Regions from separate parts of the Aliiglaciecola sp. LCG003 genome, predicted to be linked through region 1. Evidence: predicted binding sites of a transcription regulator. Region 1 holds the regulator's gene; each other region holds the start of a gene.
The links. Region 1 encodes sigma-54, which starts transcription at its own class of promoters, with help from an activator protein. Its sites were predicted from a motif close to GTTGGCACGNNNNTNGNNT; they were not measured.
Positions count from the first base shown of each region.

Region 2: QR722_RS16875 (CmpA/NrtA family ABC transporter substrate-binding protein) is a predicted target of sigma-54. The motif match lies at 2,491-2,509, and genes of this name have one in related genera.
Region 3: QR722_RS02255 (PEP-CTERM sorting domain-containing protein) is a predicted target of sigma-54. The motif match lies at 1,626-1,644, and genes of this name have one in related genera.

Region 1 is NZ_CP128185.1:3,722,960-3,730,402, reverse strand. It holds gene rapZ (RNase adapter RapZ) at 1-502, opposite strand, end outside; gene ptsN (PTS IIA-like nitrogen regulatory protein PtsN) at 499-945, opposite strand; gene hpf (ribosome hibernation promoting factor) at 964-1,251, opposite strand; gene QR722_RS16225 (RNA polymerase factor sigma-54) at 1,278-2,753, opposite strand; gene lptB (LPS export ABC transporter ATP-binding protein) at 2,816-3,541, opposite strand; gene lptA (lipopolysaccharide transport periplasmic protein LptA) at 3,541-4,086, opposite strand; gene lptC (LPS export ABC transporter periplasmic protein LptC) at 4,073-4,633, opposite strand; gene kdsC (3-deoxy-manno-octulosonate-8-phosphatase KdsC) at 4,630-5,184, opposite strand; gene QR722_RS16200 (KpsF/GutQ family sugar-phosphate isomerase) at 5,184-6,152, opposite strand; gene QR722_RS16195 (calcium/sodium antiporter) at 6,170-7,126, opposite strand; gene mlaF (phospholipid ABC transporter ATP-binding protein MlaF) at 7,399-7,443, shown strand, end outside.
Region 2 is NZ_CP128185.1:3,884,477-3,891,919, forward strand. It holds gene QR722_RS16870 (ABC transporter permease) at 1-809, opposite strand, end outside; gene QR722_RS16875 (CmpA/NrtA family ABC transporter substrate-binding protein) at 901-2,301, opposite strand; gene QR722_RS16880 (GNAT family N-acetyltransferase) at 2,644-3,129, opposite strand; gene QR722_RS16885 (MBL fold metallo-hydrolase) at 3,105-3,962, opposite strand; gene QR722_RS16890 (Na+/H+ antiporter NhaC family protein) at 4,084-5,814, shown strand; gene QR722_RS16895 (LytR/AlgR family response regulator transcription factor) at 5,811-6,566, opposite strand; gene QR722_RS16900 (sensor histidine kinase) at 6,559-7,443, opposite strand, start outside.
Region 3 is NZ_CP128185.1:540,541-547,983, forward strand. It holds gene QR722_RS02250 (hybrid sensor histidine kinase/response regulator transcription factor) at 1-267, shown strand, start outside; gene QR722_RS02255 (PEP-CTERM sorting domain-containing protein) at 956-1,576, opposite strand; gene QR722_RS19370 (hypothetical protein) at 1,895-2,068, shown strand; gene QR722_RS02265 (hypothetical protein) at 2,690-3,310, opposite strand; gene QR722_RS02270 (LodA/GoxA family CTQ-dependent oxidase) at 3,714-6,659, shown strand; gene QR722_RS02275 (NAD(P)/FAD-dependent oxidoreductase) at 6,671-7,443, shown strand, end outside.

The DNA of each region.
Region 1 (7,443 bases):
CAAATGATTCAAATACCAATACTAATCTTGAGCTCTTTTTACCTAAGATACGTTCACGAACTAATTCAGCTAGTTGATGTACCGATAATTTATCAGTATCCAGGTATAAATCGGCTCGCTCAGCGATAGGCGCTAATAGCTGTCCTTCGGCTTGAATTGCATCAGACAAAGATTTGTTCTGGCGTGAAAGAGGGTGCAGACGACGGGTTTCGCTGAATCGTTTTATCAGCATATCGTCGCTGGCATCTAGATAGACAATGGTCATATCCCAAGTGGAGGGTAAGTAGTCAAGTATCTCTACTAATTCCCCCGGGATCTTAGGTAAATTCCGTACATCGATACTGACTGCCACCTGATCGTATTCGTCCACCACTGTGTGAGTAAGGGTGGGTAGTAAGTTGACCGGAATATTATCAACACAGTAATAACCTAAATCTTCTAAGGCCCGCAGAGCGATAGACTTACCTGAGCCAGAACGGCCACTTATGATGATCAATTTCATCCAATGATTGCCTCATACAATTGCCCATCAGTCTCGCATTTTCGGAGTACTTTAAGGACTTCCTTATCACTGAGTCTAGTTGCTATGGTTGCCAAGGTTTGCAAATGCCCTTGGGCTTGTTCTTCAGGAACCAAAATGGCGAAGAAAATGTCAACCGGACAATTATCTATAGCATCAAAGGCTATAGCGGGTTTACAGGTTATTAATATGGCCAAAACCTTATCAATGCCTTGCAAACGGCCATGGGGTAACGCAATGCCATTACCAATTCCAGTGCTACCAAGTTTTTCACGACTTAACAGGCTCGTAAGTATATCGGTTTGATCAATGTCGGGCAGCTTTTGGGCTGCGAGTTGACTGATGATTTCTAATATACGCTTTTTGCTCGTCCCCTGAACTGCACAGCTTGTGCAGTCAGGAGTAAGTATGTCTCTAATTTCCATTAAGATTCAAATTTTAGGTTAATGGCGCTTAACTTTTTCCTTATGCTTGATCACCTGTCGATCAAGCTTGTCAATCAAACTATCAATAGCCGCATACATGTCGTTATGCTCAGAAGTGGCGAAAACTTCGCCTCCTGTCATGTGAACGGTTGCTTCGGCTTTTTGATTGAGTTTCTCGACATTTAGGATTACATGAACATTGTTTATATGGTCAAAATGTCGTTCTAACTTAGTAAATTTCGTGTCTACATAGTCTCGCAATGAATCTGTAATTTCTACATGATGGCCAGTAAGGTTAATTTGCATAAAGCGTCTTCCTTCTGTTGATGAGCCTACAGCAGGCTCTTGCGTTGATTAGACGGTGGGATCGAAAGAGACTCCCGATATTTTGCTATGGTCCGTCGGGCAACCTGTATACCTTGGTCAGCCAACAGTTGAGCAATTTTGCTATCGCTTAATGGTTTCGTCGTAATTTCAGACGCTACCAGCTTTTTAATCAGAGCGCGTATGGCGGTAGATGAACATTCTCCACCTGAGTCAGTCGCCACGTGGCTTGAGAAAAAGTATTTTAATTCAAAAATCCCACGGGGTGTATGCATATACTTTTGCGTAGTTACCCTTGAAATGGTTGATTCATGCATGTCGACCATTTCCGCGACGTCATTTAACACCATAGGTTTCATCATTTCCGGGCCGTGCTCGAAAAATCCAATTTGCTGTTGAACGATACAATTGGCCACTTTTAACAAGGTATCATTTCGGCTTTCAAGGCTTTTAATAAACCATTTGGCTTCTTGCATATGAGAACGGATAAATTGGCTGTCACTGGTATTTTTGGCACTACGGCTCATTGCTGCATATTGCTGATTCACGTTTAACTTGGGCAAGCTGTCTGGATTTAATTCGACTTGCCATCTGCCACTTTTTTTCATTACCGTTACATCAGGAATAACATATTCAGGCTCACCAATAAGTAATGCACTTCCAGGACGTGGATTCAATGTTTGCAACAAGCGCATGGCTTCCCGTAACTCTTCTTCTTTCAAACGCGTCTTACGCATAAGAGTACGATAATCTTTACTGCCGAGAAGTTCCGCATGCTCACCAATTAATAATTTAGCCTCAGCTAACCAAGGTGTGTCCGCTGAAAATTGATTGAGCTGAATCATTAGGCATTCTTGTGGGGAGCGAGAACCTGAGCCTATGGGATCAAACATTTGAATGCGCTTGAGTACGCATTCTACTTCGTCAAGCTCTACTTCATCATCATCGAGACTGGCTAACACCTCTTCGGTGCTCATGGTTAAATAGCCAGATTCATCAATTGAATCAATAATTGCGGTAGCGATGGCGATATCTAAATCGGAAAAATGAGTGAGGCGCATTTGCCACAACAAATGATCTTGGATGTTGTCTGTGGTTTCACCTTGAAATATTTGGTCATCATCACCACCACCACCGCTGATGGAAGCCGGAGCGGAAGACGCGCTAATGTAGTCATCCCAAGTACTATCAATGGGTAATTCGTCAGGTAAATCGTTTTTCTCTAATGCCTCATTTGTGTCCATAGTGTCGGCACTTGCAGAGATAATCTCGTCCGCTTCGTTACCATTATTTTCAGCTAATGCAGCGTCACCGCTAGGGCCATCAGAGCCTTCTTCTATCTCCAATAACGGATTAGACTCAAGCGCCTCTTGTATTTCCTGTTGGAGATCAAGGGTCGACAGTTGCAGCAATCGAATAGCCTGCTGAAGCTGCGGAGTCATTGTGAGTTGTTGGCTAAATTTTAACTGTAACGAGGGTTTCATTTATTTTTTAAGTTCTTACTCAGTTAGCCAGAAAGCTGTGGGTTAAATTCTTGATACCTTAACTATAGCTTGAATTGCTCACCAAGGTATACATCTCTCACTTGTTGATTATTTAATACTTCTTCTGCGGTGCCTGATGCGATCAGTTCACCATGACTTACTATATAGGCTTTTTCACAGACATCCAAAGTTTCCCGAACATTATGATCCGTTATTAACACCCCAATACCTCGCTCGCGCAAGTGTTGAATAATCTTTTTTATATCATTTACCGAAATAGGATCAACACCAGCAAAAGGTTCATCAAGCAGAATAAACTCGGGGGATGCAGCCAAGGCCCTGGCAATTTCAACTCGTCGTCTTTCGCCACCAGACAGGCTCATTCCTAAACTGTTTCGAATGTGGTTAATATTGAATTCATCTAACAAAGAATCGGCTTGTTCTTCTCGCTGTGTAGCGCTTAGCTCTTTGCGGGTTTGCAAAATAGCCATAATATTTTGATACACAGTAAGCTTGCGAAAGATGGACGACTCTTGAGGTAAATAACCTATACCTTCGCGGGCTCTGATATGCATGGGCTGAAAGGTCAGTTCTTTCTGATCAATCATGATCTCGCCTTTATCCAAGGGCACCAAGCCCACTATCATATAGAATGTAGTGGTTTTACCCGCGCCATTGGGACCCAACAAACCGACAATTTGTCCAGTGGACACCTCTAAGCTAACGTCGCGTACTACTTGTCTAGATTTGTACGCTTTGGCTAGATTGGTTGCTCTTAAGGTAGCCATTAAGGTTTTTTATCCTGTTCAAGTTGCTGCTCAGATTCTTTATCATCTGATTTTTTGCGTAAACTGTCCGGCTGAAAAATCGCGGTTACTCCACCTTCACCGTTGTCGCTGCTCTCTGCTACCAGTTGTTCCAGTTCCATATTAAAGATAATCGACTCACCCTTAACTAAACTACTATCCTGATTCAGCTCAGCATTTCCAGAAAGGGTTAGGGTTCTGCTACTGACTTCATATTTGATTTCATTCGCAGCGGCACTTATGGAGCCTCCATCATCAAGTTTCTGGGTATACTTGGCAGGCTCTCCTCTGGCGATGAAAATTTCTTTGCCTTCCCCTAGGCCGGCAATGACTTCTACTTCATCCGCTAAAATCTCCAACGAACCTTGAGTGATTTTGACATCTTTGCGAAAAATGGATGTTTTGGTTTTGCCATCAAAAAAATTAGATTGAGAATCGACTTTTATGGGCAGTTCAAAGTCATTTTCGTCAGCTAATGAAACTTGGCTGCTGGCGATGAAAAATATTAGTGCACTAGCGCGGAGCATATTGTGTTTGGACATGATCTTTTAACTCATATTCTTGTGTGGCTAAGTTTGCTGAAAAGCCATTGCTCATGACAACAAAATTTTTGCCGTTAATTTGTACTGGTTGATCTGACATCATGGTCTTGTCTCCCAGATTAATTTCTAAAAATTGAGTCTTGATGGTTTGGATAAATCCACTTTCGTCCAAGCTGCGGATTTCAACATCAGTTTCCAATTGAATTCGGTTGTCGTCGTACAAGGTTCCTTCTGTCGCCTCAACATGCCAAGGGTTTTGTTGATCCGCCACATATATGGTGTAACGTGGCTGACTAAAGAGTGTGAAACCTAATAACTGATAATGTTCCATCTTTAAGGCAAATACTTGGTGATTAATTTCACCAAACTCATTGTACAAAGTACTGCGCATGTTACGTGCTTGATAGTTAGGTCGCCAAGACTCTTCGTTAGTTTCATTGGTGTTTTGTGGATCTGCGCTCATCCAGCTTGGTACATAAATCAATAAGACCAACAAAAATAATAGGCCGATACTGATAGTTATTCGACTCATGTGCTACTTCCGTAGACATGATTTAACTTATTATTGGCGAACAAAATCAAATCGCACACTTCACGCACGGCCCCAGCGCCACCATAGGTACGGGTCACATACTCGGCTTGTTGACGAACATAGGGGTGGCCATTGGGTACGCTAAAAGCGACATTGCTTTCTTGGAACATGCCAATATCTCCAACGTCGTCACCAATGGAGGCTACATTTTCTTTTTTAATTCCCAAGTGGCTGATCATCTTTTTTACGGCCGATTTTTTGTTTTCTTCGCCTTGTACAATCAAGGATACACCTAAGGCGGACATTCTAGTCTCAACTATGGCAGATTCTCGGCCGGTGACAATAGCCACTTCTACACCGGTTTTTAGCATCGCTTTGATACCATAACCATCTAAAGTATTAAATGCTTTGAGCTCTTCCCCACTGTTACCCATGTAAATATTTCCATCAGAAAACACGCCATCCACGTCACATACCAGTAGTTTTACTTTACTCAGCTTACGGATAAGGTTGTTCTTTACCGGACCATACAGGGTATCAATAGTCGACATTATAGCACTCCAGCTTTGAGCAACATGTGCATATTTAGCGCACCTACAGGTAAGTTGTTGTCATCCACTGCGAACAGTGCGCTTATTCTGTGCTTTTCCATTAGATTCAATCCTTCAACTGCAAGCATATCTGCTCGGCCGGTTATACTATTAGAGGTCATGACCTGTGAGACGGCCGTCGAGTGAATATCGATTCGATTGTCCAAAATGCGGCGTAAATCACCATCAGTGAAGATACCCCTAAGTAGACCTTCATCATTAATGATGCCAGTCATACCTAGCCCTTTACTGGATATTTCCATTAGTGCGCTACTAATGGTCTGTGCTTCTTTTACTAGAGGAAGCTCACTGCCAGTATGCATAATATCTTCGATAGTAAGTAATAACCGCCTACCTAAACTTCCACCTGGATGAGACAGGGCAAAGTCCGCCGGAGTAAATCCATTAGCATCCAGCAGGGCGACCGCCAGTGCATCCCCCATGGCTAAGGTTGCGGTGGTGCTAGCGGTAGGAGCTAATCCTAACGAACAGGCCTCTTGTTCAACTTTGACACACAACACTGCATCAGAATACTTAGCTAATGCGCTGTGTTTATTATTGGTCATGGAAATAATTGGAATTTTAAGCCGCTTGACGACAGGTAACAGATTCAACAACTCAACGGTTTCACCAGAATTAGAAATGGCCAGTAAAATGTCGCGTTCACTAATCATGCCCAAATCGCCATGGTTAGCTTCGCCAGGATGCATGAAAAATGCCGGTGTACCTGTGCTAGCCAACGTAGCTGCTATCTTTTTGCCGATATGTCCAGATTTCCCCATCCCACAAACGACTACTTTGCCGGTGCAGTTAAGCAGTAATTCACAGGCTTTGTCAAAGCTGCTATCGATATATTGTTGCAGCTGCAAAATAGCCTGAGATTCAATCTCAAGCACCTTAATCGCTGACAGTCTAAACGGTGAAGACATACTTAGTTTCACTTAATTTAGTAGAATAAAAAGGCGCAATAGGCGAAATAGCACAATATTAGTGCCACACCTTCCCATCGGTTGATTCGTCTGGTGCCACGAAGATTGAAACTAAAGGCTATCATCAGACTCGTGATGAATAACATCGCATAGACATCTCGGCTAGCGACGTTTTCATCAATGAAACCAGGGGCAAATAACCCTGGCATGGCTAGTACGGCTAACAAATTAAAAATATTCGAACCTATGATGTTACCCAAGGCTAAATCATCTTCGCCTTTCAATACCCCGGCTATACTTGCTGCAAGCTCCGGTAAACTTGTTCCCAGCGCTATTATTGTCAAACCTATTACCAGCTCGCTCATACCGAAGAAGCGAGCAATCTCTACCGCTGAGCCGACCATAAAGTGCGCACTGACAGGTAATAAAATCAGTCCAATTATCACCCAAAAAATAGCTTTAGAGGCAGGTACGCCAATGGGAATTTCGTCTTCTGTTTCTGCTTGCAGTGGATCATCTTTTTCCACATTCATAGAGATAAGGGTTAACCCTCCTATGCTGACGAAAAATAATATGATTAGGATGACACCTTCATTGAAGCTCAGGTAATTATCTGACAAGAAATACATGGCTAATAAGGTCACGGCCAATAGCACCGGCATTTCACGCCGTACAGTAGTTGATGAAACAATTAGAGGTTTGAGCAGTGCGGTTAGTCCAAGGACTAAAGCCACGTTGGTAATATTAGACCCTATGGCATTACCCACAGCGGTATCTGGATTATTGGCCAGTGATGCAGTGGCTGAAACTACAATTTCTGGTGCGGACGAGCCCATGGCAACTATGGTCAAACCAATTACCATAGAAGATACACCGATATTTTTGGCCAGTGCTGAGGCACCAAATACAAATCTGTCAGCACTCCAACTAAGTACAGCCAAACCGGCAATAAAAATAGCTACTTCTGTTATCACTTCATCAATTCTTTGGAAAACAATGGTATGATTATCTCAAAATTCACAGGTATTTCCTATTGCGCTGTTCAATATTATTTAATTCATAATATTGTGATCAATTTTGTCAAAATCAAGCTACAAATTCTTACGATTTTTTTTATTATATTTTGTTACCTTTAGTTTTAGTTACTTACCCTTGAAAAAGGGTAAAATGGCCTCAAATCGGACGGCTCGTTGAAACATAAAGTGTAATTAGCGTGTCTACTACCCAAGGCATCTCGGAGTTTCTAGTGAAAAATGTGATTGAAATAGAGAGTTTGACCTTTAAAAGAGGA
Region 2 (7,443 bases), 160 kb from region 1:
TTTCCTAATCCGGGATTTTGCGCCAACATTTCAGCAGCGATTAATACCATCCAACCTATGCCCAAAGACAAACGCAATCCGGTGAATATCATCGGGATTGAGGAAGGCAACACGATTTTGACAATATGCGTGATAGGCCCTAATCTTAATACCTTACTCACATTGATTAAGTCTGAGTCAATCGATGAAACGCCCACTGCGGTATTGATCAACGTTGGCCACAAGCAACACAAGGACACGGTCACAGCAGAGGTAATAAATGACTTAGAAAACATCGGGTCGTCACTCACATAGACTGCACTGACCACCATGGTTACTAGGGGTAACCATGCTAGGGGTGACACGGGTTTAAATAGTTGAATCAATGGATTCATTGCCGCATAAGCGGATTTACTCAAACCGCAGGCAATTCCGACCGGTACAGCAATCAAAGAGGCAATAATAAAACCAATCATAACCGTGTATAAGCTGGTCCATATCTGTTGGAAAAATGTCGGTGCGCCAGTGAAGTTACGAATTTTAGGCTTATAACTTGGATCGGCCGCCACTCGCTGCGCATTACGTACCTCTTGGCGCTGATAGAATTCCTCCGCTTTAGATTGTTGAGCGTAATGTTCGTCTAGCAAAGTATTCGTTTGCTCCCAGACTTGTGCAGGGCCTGGAAATTGCCCCAAAGAAGTATCTATATTTCTAGCTGCCACATTCCAAATTAGCAAAAAGAATATGATGCCTAACGTGGGTAAAATTAAGCCTGTCGCAAAGTTGGTCAGTTGGCTTTTGTCAAAACCAAACTTTACGTTTGGCGACATAATTGGAAAGCGCGTGGATTTAATCATTAATGCTCATCCGGTTTATCAAAGTAATATTCAGCACAAGCGCGAACCTATGCTGGATTTAAAATTAAAGTTTTATGTCGCCCTTCAAACCAATGGCCAGCTTTTCCAAATAGGCATTGGGTTTTGTGCCGTCGTAAGTCACACCGTCTAGAAAATCCGATTGAGGGGGTTTGAAACCACTTTCTTGGTTAAAATCTGGAAAGTCAGAAGCGTTTGCTTTACCTTCTGCGATGAGCGACTTCGCTGCTAGAACATACACATCCGGACGATAGACACTCTTGGCGGTTTGCATGAACCAATCATCTGATTTGGCATCAGAGATCTGTCCCCAACGACGCATCTGAGTTAAGTACCAAATTGCGTCACTGTAGTAGGGGTAGGTGGCGTTGTGACGGAAGAACACATTGAAATCAGGTACCTCTCTTTTATCACCCTTTTCATATTCGAAGGTTCCCGTCATGCTATTAGCAATCACCTCAGGATCAGCTCCCACGTATTGAGACTTGGCTAGTATTTTTACGGCTTCACCGCGGTTAGCATTGTTGTTTTCATCCAACCACTTAGCCGCCCGGATCATCGCTTTTACTACCCTGATATGCGTATTCGGATACTTATCGGCCCACTCTTTGCTAACACCAAAAACCTTCTCTGGATTGTTTTTCCAAATTTCATAGTCGGTTATTACCGGCACACCTATACCTTTGAATACAGCTTGCTGATTCCATGGTTCCCCTACGCAGTAGCCATGGATCGTCCCAGCTTCCATAGTTGCAGGCATTTGTGGCGGGGGCGTAACCGACAACAAAGCCTGCGCATCAATTTGACCACTGGTGTCGCCTTTATGCGGGGCGTAGAAACCCGGGTGAATTCCCCCTGCTGCTAGCCAATAACGCAATTCATAGTTATGTGTGGAAACCGGAAAAACCATGCCCATTTTAAAAGGCTTACCGCTTTGCTGATATTTCTCAACTATAGGCTTTAGCGCATCAGCTTTGATGGGGTGTACTGGCAATCCATTTTGATGGGGGATATTGGCTTTCATTTGCTGCCAAATATCATTGGATACGGTAATTCCGTTGCCGTTCAGATCCATACTAAATGCGGTAATAATATGTGCCTGAGTGCCATAGCCGATTGTCGCACCCAGCGGTTGGCCGGCAAGCATATGAGCGCCATCCAATTGACCATCAATGACTCTATCCAATAGCACTTTCCAATTGGCCTGCGCTTCCAAAGTCACATAAAGGCCTTCATCTTCGAAGTATCCTTTCTCATAAGCAATGGCCAAAGGCGCCATGTCGGTCAGCTTTATGAAACCAATTTTGAGCTCTTCTTTTTCAGGCCAACCCAATTCTGCGGCCTGTGACGTTGTCGACAACAACCCAGCTATTAGTCCCACAGCAACCAGCTTAGATGCTGTGCGTTTGACACTTTTGACTGCGACAGAAAGAGGTGAAGATAGCATGGTCTGGCTCCTTTTTTTCCAAAAAAAAACCCACGCAAACTACAGGACACGAAAGTTTGCGTGGGCGACTTTGCCTTTATTTTTAGATCACTTAGGTATCTAAAAATTTTTTTAACTTTATATTTTTATTATTATTCAGTGTTGCGCATTTGATGTTTTTATCATTTTAATGCGTCAGCACGTTTATCATTGCAGACTTGGTGCCAACTTTATTATTCATTAAAATCAGTCACTTAACATATTGTTCACAACGGGTAATCAGTAGAAGTTAACCAGCTTGGTGCGAATTGCACAAGCTTGGGGCGCATCCAGTGGCAACTAATGTGCATAGACTCGCCAGCTTTACTTGCGGGTCATATATAGGTAACAGGCCATTTCAGCCGATGGTGTCTCGGGATAGTCAGTTGGCAGGAAGCCTAAGGAACGGTAAAGTTGTTCGGCAACTTTATTATCTTTAGCAACAAATAGTGAATACCCGTTAGTTTCCAATAGGCTCGGTGCTAGCTCGATTAATTTAAGCACCAGCAAGCCACCTAACCCTAAACCCCGTTTACTTGGTGCCACCACCAGACGTGCAAAGTGTGCTCGACCGCAGCGTATATAGCATTGACCAAAGGCCAACATATTACCCGCTGAATCTTCGAGTTTGAAGGAGTGTAAGTCATGCAACTGAATTTGTAATGCAAGTGCTTTTAGCGTCAAAGGGTAGTCCATATTAGGACCACCCCAGTCACGAATGGTTTTTACCGAGTCGAACCAACTATGCAGTGTAGGCATATCTGCTTCACCGGCGCTGACAAGCTCTATTGATAAAGGGTCTTTATCCATTTCTCTTCAGATATAAATTGCCAAGCCCAATCTTTCCACTGCTCGTCTAAGCCAGCGTCAACGATATCATCAACCGTCATGCCATTAATTTTATGCTGCTTTACTTCGGCCGATGTAGCTTTAATCATATCGACGAAACGCTGCATATCAGCTTTATTAGCAAGGTCGCCATGCCCTGGAATTATCTTTGTTTGATCTGAAACTAAGGTTAACAAATGTTCAACACCGGCTATATAGCCTGCCACCGAACCGCCAGCGTCAAGATCTATGTATGGGAATCTATCTTTAAAGAACACGTCACCGGCATGTAACACGTCGGCCTGTTTAAAATAAACCGCACTGTCACCATCGGTATGGGCATAGGAGAGGTGGAACACATCTAGGGTTTCACCATTGAAATGTATATTGACGCTTTGCGCATAAGTAACAACAGGAAGTTCTGCATGCTTATGATCGGGCTTTGAAGCTAACCGAGTGCGCACGTTGTCATGTGCGAACACCGTCGCATCGCGAACTTCACGCATATACACATTCGAACCTGTGTGATCGCCGTGATAATGAGTATTTATCACATAACGGAGTTTGCCTTTAACAATTTGGTCCAACGCATTGGAAATCTTTTCGGCCAAAGGTTCAAATTGATCATCGATGATCAGCAAGCCTTCATCGCCGGCAGACACGCCAATGTTTCCACCTGCGCCGGTCATCATATACACTGAGCCGCCTAAATGTTGTGATTGAATTTCTACATCCGCAAATCTATCCTGTGCAGATACTAAGTTACTGAGAAATCCAGCAGCTATTATCAGCGCCGAAAGTGAAATTATCCGCATAATTCTATCCTATTGTTTTGTTTTGACTTCAGTAAAATTACCGTTTTTCGTGATGAACAGATCATAAAGAATCACAAATATGATAATTTATTTCATTCGCTGAATTAAGAGTGTCTATTTAATGAGTAAAATGCAAAATATTTTGACCTTGGTATGCATTATTTTTGGTCTGATCGCTGGGCTGTGGGTCAATTTTAATTTGTCAGCCTCTTGGGTAGAGTCTCGATTGCAATATCAAACCTTTGAAAATGCACAGGGGCAAATCGTCTATATTAGCAGAGGCAAAGAGCAAGCCATTGGAACGCCAGTAGCCTATCAAGACTCACCACTTAGACAGCGCAATTTAGACACACTCACCGAAGCCCCAACATTGAAACAGCAATGGGTAATACTCGATGGTGACAACACCAATCCGATTTTACTGAAGGCCGATTACCACTATGGTATCTGGTCTTTGCTGCCCGCCTTTATTGCCATCGCACTATGTCTAATCAGCCGCGAGCCTTTATTGGCATTATTTAGCGGAATCGTAGTGGGAGGTTTCATGATAGGTAAGTTCGATATCAGTGCGGACATCCTCATCCCTAACATGGCTACGGCCGATGCGGCCTCAATTCTCATATTGTATCTATGGCTTTTGGGTGGATTGATGGGGATATGGGCAAAAACCGGCGCAGCTGCTGCATTTGCAGAAATGATGAGTCGTCGCTTTGTAAAGGGACCGCGCTCGGCCAAATTGGTCACTTGGATGCTCGGAGTGTTATTTTTCCAAGGCGGGACTATGAGTACGGTGTTAGTTGGCACCACGGTAAAACCCATGGCAGACAAAGCCAATGTCAGTCATGAAGAACTCAGTTATGTGGTGGACTCCACTGCATCACCTATTGCTTCAGTTATTGCTTTTAATGCTTGGCCTGCATATATACAAACCTTTATATTTGTACCGGGCGTGGCTTTCTTGGCCACGGAAGCTGACCGCATTCAGTTTTTCTTTTCCAGCATCCCATTTAGTTTCTATGGAATATTCGCCGTGGTGGGCACCTTGCTATTAAGTTTGGAGTTCACTCGTTTTTCCGGTCGTCCTATGCAAAAAGCAATTGCAAGAGCTCGTCTTACCGGACAATTGGATGCACCCAATGCAGCGCCTATTAGCGCAAAAGAGCTACGACAGGTTGATACGCCTGCAGGTTATTTTCCTCATTGGCTGGAGTTTGTTTTACCTCTAGTCAGTTTGATCTTAGTGGCAGTGTTGACCTTTGTTCTCACTGGCTCACCGCAAATACATTGGGCGTTTGGTGCCGCATTATTTCTTGCTATCGCGATGGCGATGGGCAAAGGCATGGGCCTTAGAGGAATACTTGAAGGATTAGGTACTGGCTGGAAAGGAGTCGTTGTCGCTTCTGTGATCCTCATGTTAGCAATTACAATTGGCGCGGTCAGCAAGCAGTTAGGCGGGGGCATTTACTTAGTTGAACTGCTCGGCGAAGAGTTACCCTACTGGATTTTGCCTATGGTTTTACAACTGCTTACTATCGTAATTGCCTTTTCAACCGGCACCAGTTGGGGGACTTATGCTATTGCATTCCCATTAGCGATGCCATTGATGTGGATCATTGCCCAAAATGAAATGTTGGCCAATCCTGAGGTATTCATGATGATTTGTTTCGCCGCGGTATTAAATGGCAGTGTATTTGGTGATCAATGTTCACCCATTTCAGATACTACTATTTTAAGTTCAATGACGACAGGATGTGATTTGATGGATCACGTCAAAACACAAATAATACCAGCAAGTTATGCTGCTATCCTTGCTGGGATCCTGTGGACTCTCAGTGCGTTAATTTTCAGTTAATTGGTCAACTCATCTAACTTTGCCCGGTTGCGGCGGGACAGCGTCAGCACATCGCCATTTTGTAAGATCACTGAATAGTCACCCTTATCATTAGGCCGCAACTCCACAATCGCGCTACGACGCACAATAGATGAGCGGTGAATACGCACAAATTCGGCGGGATTTAACTGATCTTCAAGAGTAGCTAGGGTTTCTCGATGCAGCACGTGTTTTCCATCATTAAGGTGGATTTCGGCATAGTTACCCGCACCGGTAATGAAGTTAATATTGCCAACATCTATCAAACGAATCCGTCCTGGGTCCCTAATGACCAAGCGTTCACGATATCCCTTTTGCAGCTCGCCCATCATCTGCTGAATGATTTCGCTGAGCTTAGCGTAATCGTCATGTTGCCCGCCTTTTATCTTTTGTCGCGCTCGTTCTAATGCAGTGTAAAAACGCTCATCATCGAAGGGCTTTAAAATATAGTCAATTGCATTTAGTTCAAAGGCTTCAACAGCATGTTCGTTGTATGCGGTGGCAAATATTATCACGCAGTTTTCAGGTATATGTTTTGCTACTTCAATACCTGAAATACCCGGCATTTCGATGTCTAAGAAGATAATATTGGGAGATAATTCTTTGGCGAACATTAACGCCTGATTGCCATCTTCGGCTTCATACACGTCGGTAATATCTGCTTGTTCTTTTAACAACAACTTGATTGTTTCACGGGCGAGATGTTCATCATCGGCAATCAGCACACTAAGCATCCGGTTCTCCTATGGGAATCGCTAACAGAGTTTCAAATAAACCGTCATTAAGGGGATGAAGTTCAAGCCGAAAATGACTGTACAATCGTGAAAGTCTCTCTCGGGTGTTGGTCAAACCAATGCCAAATCCAGAGTGGGTATCGTAAATGGCAATTTTATTGGTAAGAACCACTTTCAATTCTTTGTCATTCCGGCTGATAACCAAATTAAGTAGGTTACGGTTGGATTCAAGTTGAGAGCCATGTTGTACTGCGTTTTCAACCAATGGGTGCAATAACATGTTTGGAATGTCTAACTCCAAGCAATCTGGTTGAACCGACACATGGGTATCCAACTTTTCTGAGAAACGCATTTTTTGAATTGCTAAATAGCTGTTAATAAAGGCAATTTCATCTCTTACTTTAATATTATTATGATTTTTGTTTTCCAAAATTTTACGCAACATTAAGCTCAACTCAGACAATGCGGTTACCGCGTCTTTTTCGCGTTTAAGGCGAACCAAACTTGCAATGGTATTTAATGCGTTGAATAAAAAATGTGGATTAAGTTGCGAGCGTAGAGTCTTCAATTGCTCTTGAGTTAGGGCGTGGTGCATGCGTTTTAACTCAATGCTTTCTTGAACGGCATTATGATAAAAACGTATACCTAAGGCGGCGGTTAATACTCCAAGGTAGATAAAAATATCTAATTGCGAGGTTGTAGAGACAATACGCAGCAGAGTATCAAAAAACTGAGCTATATCATCACCTTCAAGAAATTCCCTTACAAATATGGTGGTGACCCAATAGTAGGTCAATAACGCCATCATCCAAATAAAATGGCTAAATACTTTGCGGTATATCGACCTATCAGGCTCATCGTTAAGTCTTACCACCAG
Region 3 (7,443 bases), 1.2 Mb from region 1:
TTCGACAAATGTCAGGCTGCGGACCTCTTAGCGGTAAGCGATAGGCAATTAAGCCGCAAACTAAATGCTTTAACCAATTTCGGGTTTGTTGATTTACTTAGGAAGTACCGTTTAAACATGGCTAAGCAAAGATTAATCGAAGGAGGCCAAATTTCAAATGTGGCCTACGATGTTGGATTTTCTTCTCCTTCATATTTTAGTCATTGCTTCAAAGACGAATTTGGCTTGTCACCTAAGGCTTTTGTTGAGCAGATCCAACAGCACTAAATCATCCGCTAGGCTGCAGTATTCAACGAAGGTAGCTTATTTAACTCTGTTGATGAGCGGAATTAATTTACCCCAAATTTCTCTACTCTAGTCAGTGAAAAATAGTAAATGTGCTGCACGATATTCCATTGGATTTCAAAATTCCGCAAATACATTGGAAAATATACGCTTATGAGGGAATTAGACGCAGCGCTGAAATTGCTGTCAGCCTAATTCCACCAGAGGCTATTGGTGGACACATTGGACGGAGATATGCATCTATTTTGTCAACCTAAAAAAATGCTAAGACGCCACCACAGCAATATCGATGTTCACTTTACGGCATTGGAAATGTCGAACGCCCAGAAGCGCCAAAGATATTGGGCGTCAGGGTAAAAGGTGAATATGCATTAGCGACGGGAGTATATACCACAAGTGGCAGGAACAATATTTACTCAGACATTGAGTAAAGGCCCTTATCAGGGTTTACCTGTTAGGTCTTGATGATATTACTGAGGTTCAACGGAACACCGAAGGCTACAAGCGCTCATTAAGTAATTCAAACTGAAAATTATCTATAAGAAAAATGGTCAGTTTCAATCCAATAAGATAGATAAATAAAGGATTTAAGAAGTTTTGAAAAACATTATGAGAAAATAATTGAAATATTGGTGCGTAACTGAGTATTACGCACCAAAAGTAGAGCTCGTTATTTTTGTTTTCTGCGTCGAATAGCTAGACCAGCAAAACCTAAACCTAGAATGGCGAGGACAGAAGGTTCAGGCACCGCATTAGGATCAGTAAATTCTCTGGAATCGCCTATGAAGACGTTTGGGCCAGAAAATCCAAATTCTGAATCTGTTTGAGTCCCTCCAACATAGTTAGCAATACCGTCGCTGTCTGAAGCCCAAGAGTTAGAAATATATGCAATATTTGAATCGAAAACGTGGTTCACGTTGTCCCAAGTATAATTATCGCCGTTACTTACTCCCACAACTTGATAGATACCTGGATCAAGCACGAGTTCAGTTATTGTTACATATCTGAAAAAGTTAAAAACATCGAAAGTATTAGTAACAACAACGCTTGCAAGCAAATTCTGGTTCGAATCATAAAGCGCAACAGCATTATCATCGACAGCATTAGTATTGGGATCTGCATAGTAGCCTAGCCCCGTTACCGTTACTTGGTTCAAAACTTCAAAGTTAAGGGCGAAGTCCCAACTTCCATTTGTAAAAGAGTTACCTGGCTCATCAAAGCTAAAAATTGGAGCCGCGTGTGACGCACTTGTGTAAATCACAAATAGTAAATATGAGAAAATCTTTTTCATGCTGCATCATTCCTTATATGAGTGAAATTAAGAGTTTAAAAAACTGATAATTCAAACTTCATGCCAATATTCAAGCATCTGTTTTATATTGTTTTTTTTATTTCATCATAAAATAGTGTAAAATTTATGGACGTTTTTTGTACGATTTAAGCTGTTCGGGTGTGTACAAAGTCCGAACGAGTCGAACAGCTTATAGATAGTCAGGCGAATATAACCATGGTGTTACTTGTAATAAAGTTCACATTATGGCTTGGCTGTTTGACGCGTGTGAATTTTATTTTCCACGCTTTTGGTGATCAAGCATACGAGAAATAACATATGGAAGTGAATGTTCAAATTCAATACACTCCAAAAACGTTGGATATATGTCACAGCGCCTGTACTTGGATATTTCTTGAGATAGCTTGTGCGATGCAAAATGTCTATGGGGATCGTTCGATGAATGATTTATATGATTTGACTGAGTTATTTAGAGCAGCGGGCAAACACTAGACGATCGGAAACTTACGTTGAACAGGCATCGCATTTACTATCTAGTCGTGGAAACAGACTGATAGTGCTTTGAAGCAAACGATCTGCATATTGTTTTTAAATTAACGTCAGGCATTGCGCAAAACTGAGTTTACATTCATGGAATCAGTGTTTAGTTAGTTTTTGAGGGATATTCAGTTCAAATGGCTCGAATGTCCCTAAGTTGCAGCTGTTTTTTGGAGATTTTAGTAAATTATCCGAGTATTAGCGCCGATTCTATTTCCTCAAAAAGGGCTGTCTCGGAGGTTTGTTGCATTACATCTATACACTCGGTTTGTGCCCGTCTACTCAATAGTTTTAGCAAACGAGTTTCAAGTTACTCTGACCCTTTAATTTCTTTAATTTTCGAAGAAAAGTTAATTGCAGGGGGGCAAATTTCTAACGTGGCATACGATGTAGGATTCTCTACCCCTTCGTACTTTAGCAATTGTTTTAAAGACGAGTCGGGATTATCTCCAAAAGCCTTTGTTGAGCAGTTGAAGCAACGCTAAGCTTTTAGTCAGGTTGTTGTAATCAGAAGGGCCTGTGAAAATTAAATTCTGTTGCTGAACAGAACTAATTAACACGGCCCTAATACTATATCTATGAAACTATATTTCTGCGACGGGTCAGCGCTAGCGCAACTAGACCTAAGCCAAGCAAAGCTAAAGGCGCTGGAGTAGGTACTTGAGCAGGCTCTTGAGCTTGTACTACTAAATTATCAAGGGCTGGATTAAAGTTCATGCTATCTGCCCCTACACGCCCAAAGAAGTCTACCTTGGTTAAGCCAGTCCAATTCAATGATTCGGTTACCCATGCATTTGAAGTGTCGACAGAGGCAGTGACACTGCCGCCGCTAGATAGGTAGCCCGTCACTTCAATAATACCCATTGCAGGGGTTAAATCTAAATTTGAAAAATCAAAAGACAACAGGTTGAAGTTCTTAGCGTTACTCATTGCAACGGAAATCATATTACCGATGCCACATCTAAGGCACCAGCCAAAAACTGCACTGCCGTTGCTATTTACCGCATTGGCTCCAAAAATCCCGTCTACCGGTTCGGGTACTCTTGAACTGTTTAAAATAAAACCGTCTTCTGAATAGGGTGAAACCTGTATCATTGATGAATTGTCAGGGACAACGCCCTCAAAATCAATCACAGCTGCGTTTGACCCAAGTGGTGCGGACAAAATTAAAGCAAAAAATAGTATTCTCTTAATCATGGTTTTCCCGAAGTTTTATTTTTTACAACTTAGAATAGATTCAATTAACCCAAAGAATGTAAGTCTTGTAATATCGCAGTGGCAAACAAGCACATATCAGGCCAAAAAATATTACCCTTATATTTCATTTGGTTATAAAAAGTACAACTGTTCAGCTTTTATATGTGTAAAAAAATCCGACACAAATCTCTTGTATATACCGTTTTGTCGAGTGACTTGGCTAAAAGGTCAAGCAAACTCAATGTGCTTAATTAGGTTATTTATTTGCCCAATCAATCAATCTGTATTAGGCTATTTTTTGTACAAAAGATGCTGTAGCAAGGTTGCCTGTGTCTATTTAGCCCCTTTCTTTCCTTGGTTATCTTCAATTTATTTTTAAATTACAAAACTTTAGGGAAGAGTTATGAAACACAATTCGAATAAACACTCATCAGTGGATAAAGAGCCATCAGCCAATACTGTCAAATGCTGGGAGGGGCAGGCAGACCCTACAGAACGATTGAAACAGATGTTCGTTGATTTGGGGCAAAAACGCGATATTGCCAGTGGCAGCAAACCTGCCCGACGAGCGGTATTCAGAAAACAGCATGGTATTGTTTATGGGCATTTCAACATCAGAGATGACATAAAAGCTGAGTGCAAATTAGGTATTTTTGCCGGTGATAAATATGAATGCGCAGTGCGCTTTTCCAGTGATACCGGCCCTACTAGCCCTGACTTAAGCTCAACAATGGGGGTGGGTTTAAAGCTTTTTGGTGTGAAGGGCAAGAAGCTATTTGGAGAGGGCAATAACGCCGACTTTATTTTTCAGAATATTGACCGATTTTTTGCCAAAGATGCCAAACAGTTCTGTGAGTTTACTACCGCTGGCGTAGTCGATCACAACTATGCTCAGTACCTAGAAGAGCACCCTGAAGTGGCACAGATCCTGACTGATATGGAAAAAATCGAAGCCAGTTGTCTGACCGCAAGTTATTGGGCGATATTGCCATTTAAGCTGGGTGATAAGCACATTGTTAAGTATCGTTTAGTACCAGAGGACTCCCTTGGAGGCGCTGCCTTTGATGACGATAACTATCTGGCGCTAGATTTAGCCAGCCGTTTGCGCAACGGCGAAGCAAAATTTCGTTTTGAAATTCAACTGCGCACTGGTGACGACATGCCCATCGATAATGCACAAAAGGTTTGGAGTACCCAAGCCAGCCCTTTTATGTGCATCGCCGATTTGATTTTTCCACAACAAGACATATGCGCGATTGGTCAGAGTGAGTTTGGGCAAAACTTGTCATTTAATATTTACCGGACACTTGCTGAGCATGAGCCTTTAGGCAGTATTGCCCAAGCCCGCAAGGTAGTGTACCAAGCTAGCGCAGATGCTAGGCATCAAGCAAATGGTCAGTCAATGCAAGAGCCTGAGCAGATAAACCCTGCTTTTAAAGATGATGAAGAGGACGATAGCGATTGCATTGTTTATGCAGGTATCTATCCGCCAATTGGAGTAATGCGAGTAGGTAATAGCAAGCACGAATATTTTATCGGCCCTGAGGTTAACCAGCCAAAAGCACAGCACGGTATGCAGGCTTATCGGGATAAGACCGGCGCCATTAAACGTCAAGCTGCGCGCTTTCGCGTATATGGTTTTAACGCTGCAGGTAAGGCGGTTAAAGAATTAACCGCTGATAATGCCAAGATAAAATGGCATAGCCACTTAGCCAACCAGAAGTCTTCCTGGTATGAGTTTCAGTTAGCCTTAGACATACCAGAAGCCGCCGATGCGCCGTCGTCGATGTTGCGCAACAGCAATGTTGCAGATCGCAGTCGATTACTGATTGATGGCGGCAAAAAATCTATTTCGGGTAAACAGCAGGGTAGCGAGAAATTTAACGGTAAATTTCTGGGGGAGTCGGTGTATTTAGGCGAAATGTTTACAGATGAACTAGGCCGCTTAATTATGCTCGGCGGTCACGGCAAAGCCGAAAATATTAATGGTGATTTGGCTATTACTTTTGCCAATAATGAAGGCTGGTATGACGATACATCCGATGGCCCTGTGACTGCTGAGGTGGAATATGAGGGGATAAGCATTAGGGTATTACCCGCCTGGGTTATCTGCGCGCCACCGGATTTCGCCCCTATGCAAAAGTCAGTGCGTACCATGTGGGATTTGATGCGTGATGTCGCTATCAACAGCGGTATGCTGAATCGTCCACCACGACCGTCGTTTAGCCAAGACATTTTACCCATTTTTCAGCGTATGACGGATCTGCAATGGGTAAATGCCGGTTTTGCTGCGGCCTTTGGTTGGGGGGGGCCGTTTGACTACACAACGGCTGAATGGATTGCAAAGTTAGCCGATCCCTCTTCGGCAAATTTTGAGATGCGTCACGTCATCTCCAATAGTTTTCGCCGTTATCATTTTAGCGGTGCCCAATCCCCGCAGCTTTGGCCATGGGTGTATGGCGATGCCATGAGTGTACCTGCGTCAGGCTCAGTACGGCAAAATGCGACCTTATCTGATTTGCAGTTGGCCTTTTTAGAACAGTGGGCTGATGGGGACTTTATTGCCGATTATGCTCAACAGCAAACCCCAGCTTCTCATGTAGAGGAGCTACCGATAGAACAGCAACCGGATATGTTAACTCAGGCTGCAATGGAGTTTTGCTTAGCCGATGCGTTTCATCCAGGTTGTGAAATGACTTGGCCGATGCGAAACCCAGGCATGTACATGACACCTTACCGCCTGCAGCACGCTAAAAAAACGCAGCCGACCAACGGGCATTATTATGGCCCTGTGATGAGCAGCGATGTGATTAGCTTACCGGAAGGGCCTCTTATGGGAGGGCAAGTCGCTGGTGGTATTACACGCTGGATGGCAATTCCTTGGCATTGCGATACCGCAAGTTGTCGAGATGGCTATGAATCAAAATATGATCCTTATGTGCCCACATTCTGGCCTGCTCGTGTACCGAATAACATATTGAGTGAGGCTATGTATAACAAGGTACTAGATAACAACTTATCGGCGCAGGAGCGTAAACAATCATTTGCCTATCGTGAAGCTTGGTTGAATGACTTGCCTATTGAAGAGCCAGTGACTTATACCAAGCAAATCAATGGGATGATCAAACATTTCGATAGTTTAGCGATCGTGCAGCAATCTAAGGAGACCAACTCGGATATTGATTTTCCGCCAAAGATGCAAATTGGCATCACCGCGCCGAGTGTTAAACACGGGGCTTATCAAGGGTTAAAAAGCACAGATAATGGACGCCCTATGCATAGTGAGGGTCAGCGCAGTAAAGTTGATTTACGCCACACAGAAAAGGTCAATCGATTCAACAAAAAATAATAGGGTTTAGTATGCCAATCCAGGTTACTGCAGACATTGCGATTGTTGGCGCTGGGGTCGCGGGCTGCATAGCCGCGATTGCTTTAGCGCCACATTTTAATGTCTTGCTCATTGATAAAGACGCGCAACCCCCAGCGCGTATTGGTGAATGCTTACCCGGCGTGGCCCTGCGTATTCTTAAACAACTGAATATTGAGGAAGCATTCACCCAACAGACCCATTTAGTCAGTCAGGGGATGGAGTCATATTGGGGTAGTGATTACAAGCAAATAACAGACAACATAACCAACCCTGACGGGTTTGGCTGGTATTTAAACCGCCCTGAATTTGAAGTTTTACTTCGAAAAACCGCACTGGCGCGCGGTGTAAACTGCATGTGGCAGACCAAGCTTATTGGCAGTGAATCTTGTTTGCAGGGGTGGCAACTTATCACTGATGTCGCCGCGCCAATTAGGGCCAAATTTGTGATTGATGCCGGAGGCCGGCAATCGCCCTTTGTGCGCCATCGCGGCATCGTGCGCCAACAACATGACAAGTTGGTTTCCTGTTGGCTCACTGTACCCGATCAAACTGAATATCGTATGGGGGTGATTGCCGCGAGTGAAAAGGGCTGGTGGTATAGTGCTCCCATCCCCGGTAACAAACGAGTGATTGCCTTTCAGACCGACTCTGATTTACTGCCCCCTGCCACTCGACACGATCTCGCGCCGCTGATGGAGCACGCCAATTTCTGTCCAGAAATTGCCGGTTTACTCGCCGACAAAGCCGCTGATTCAATCGAATA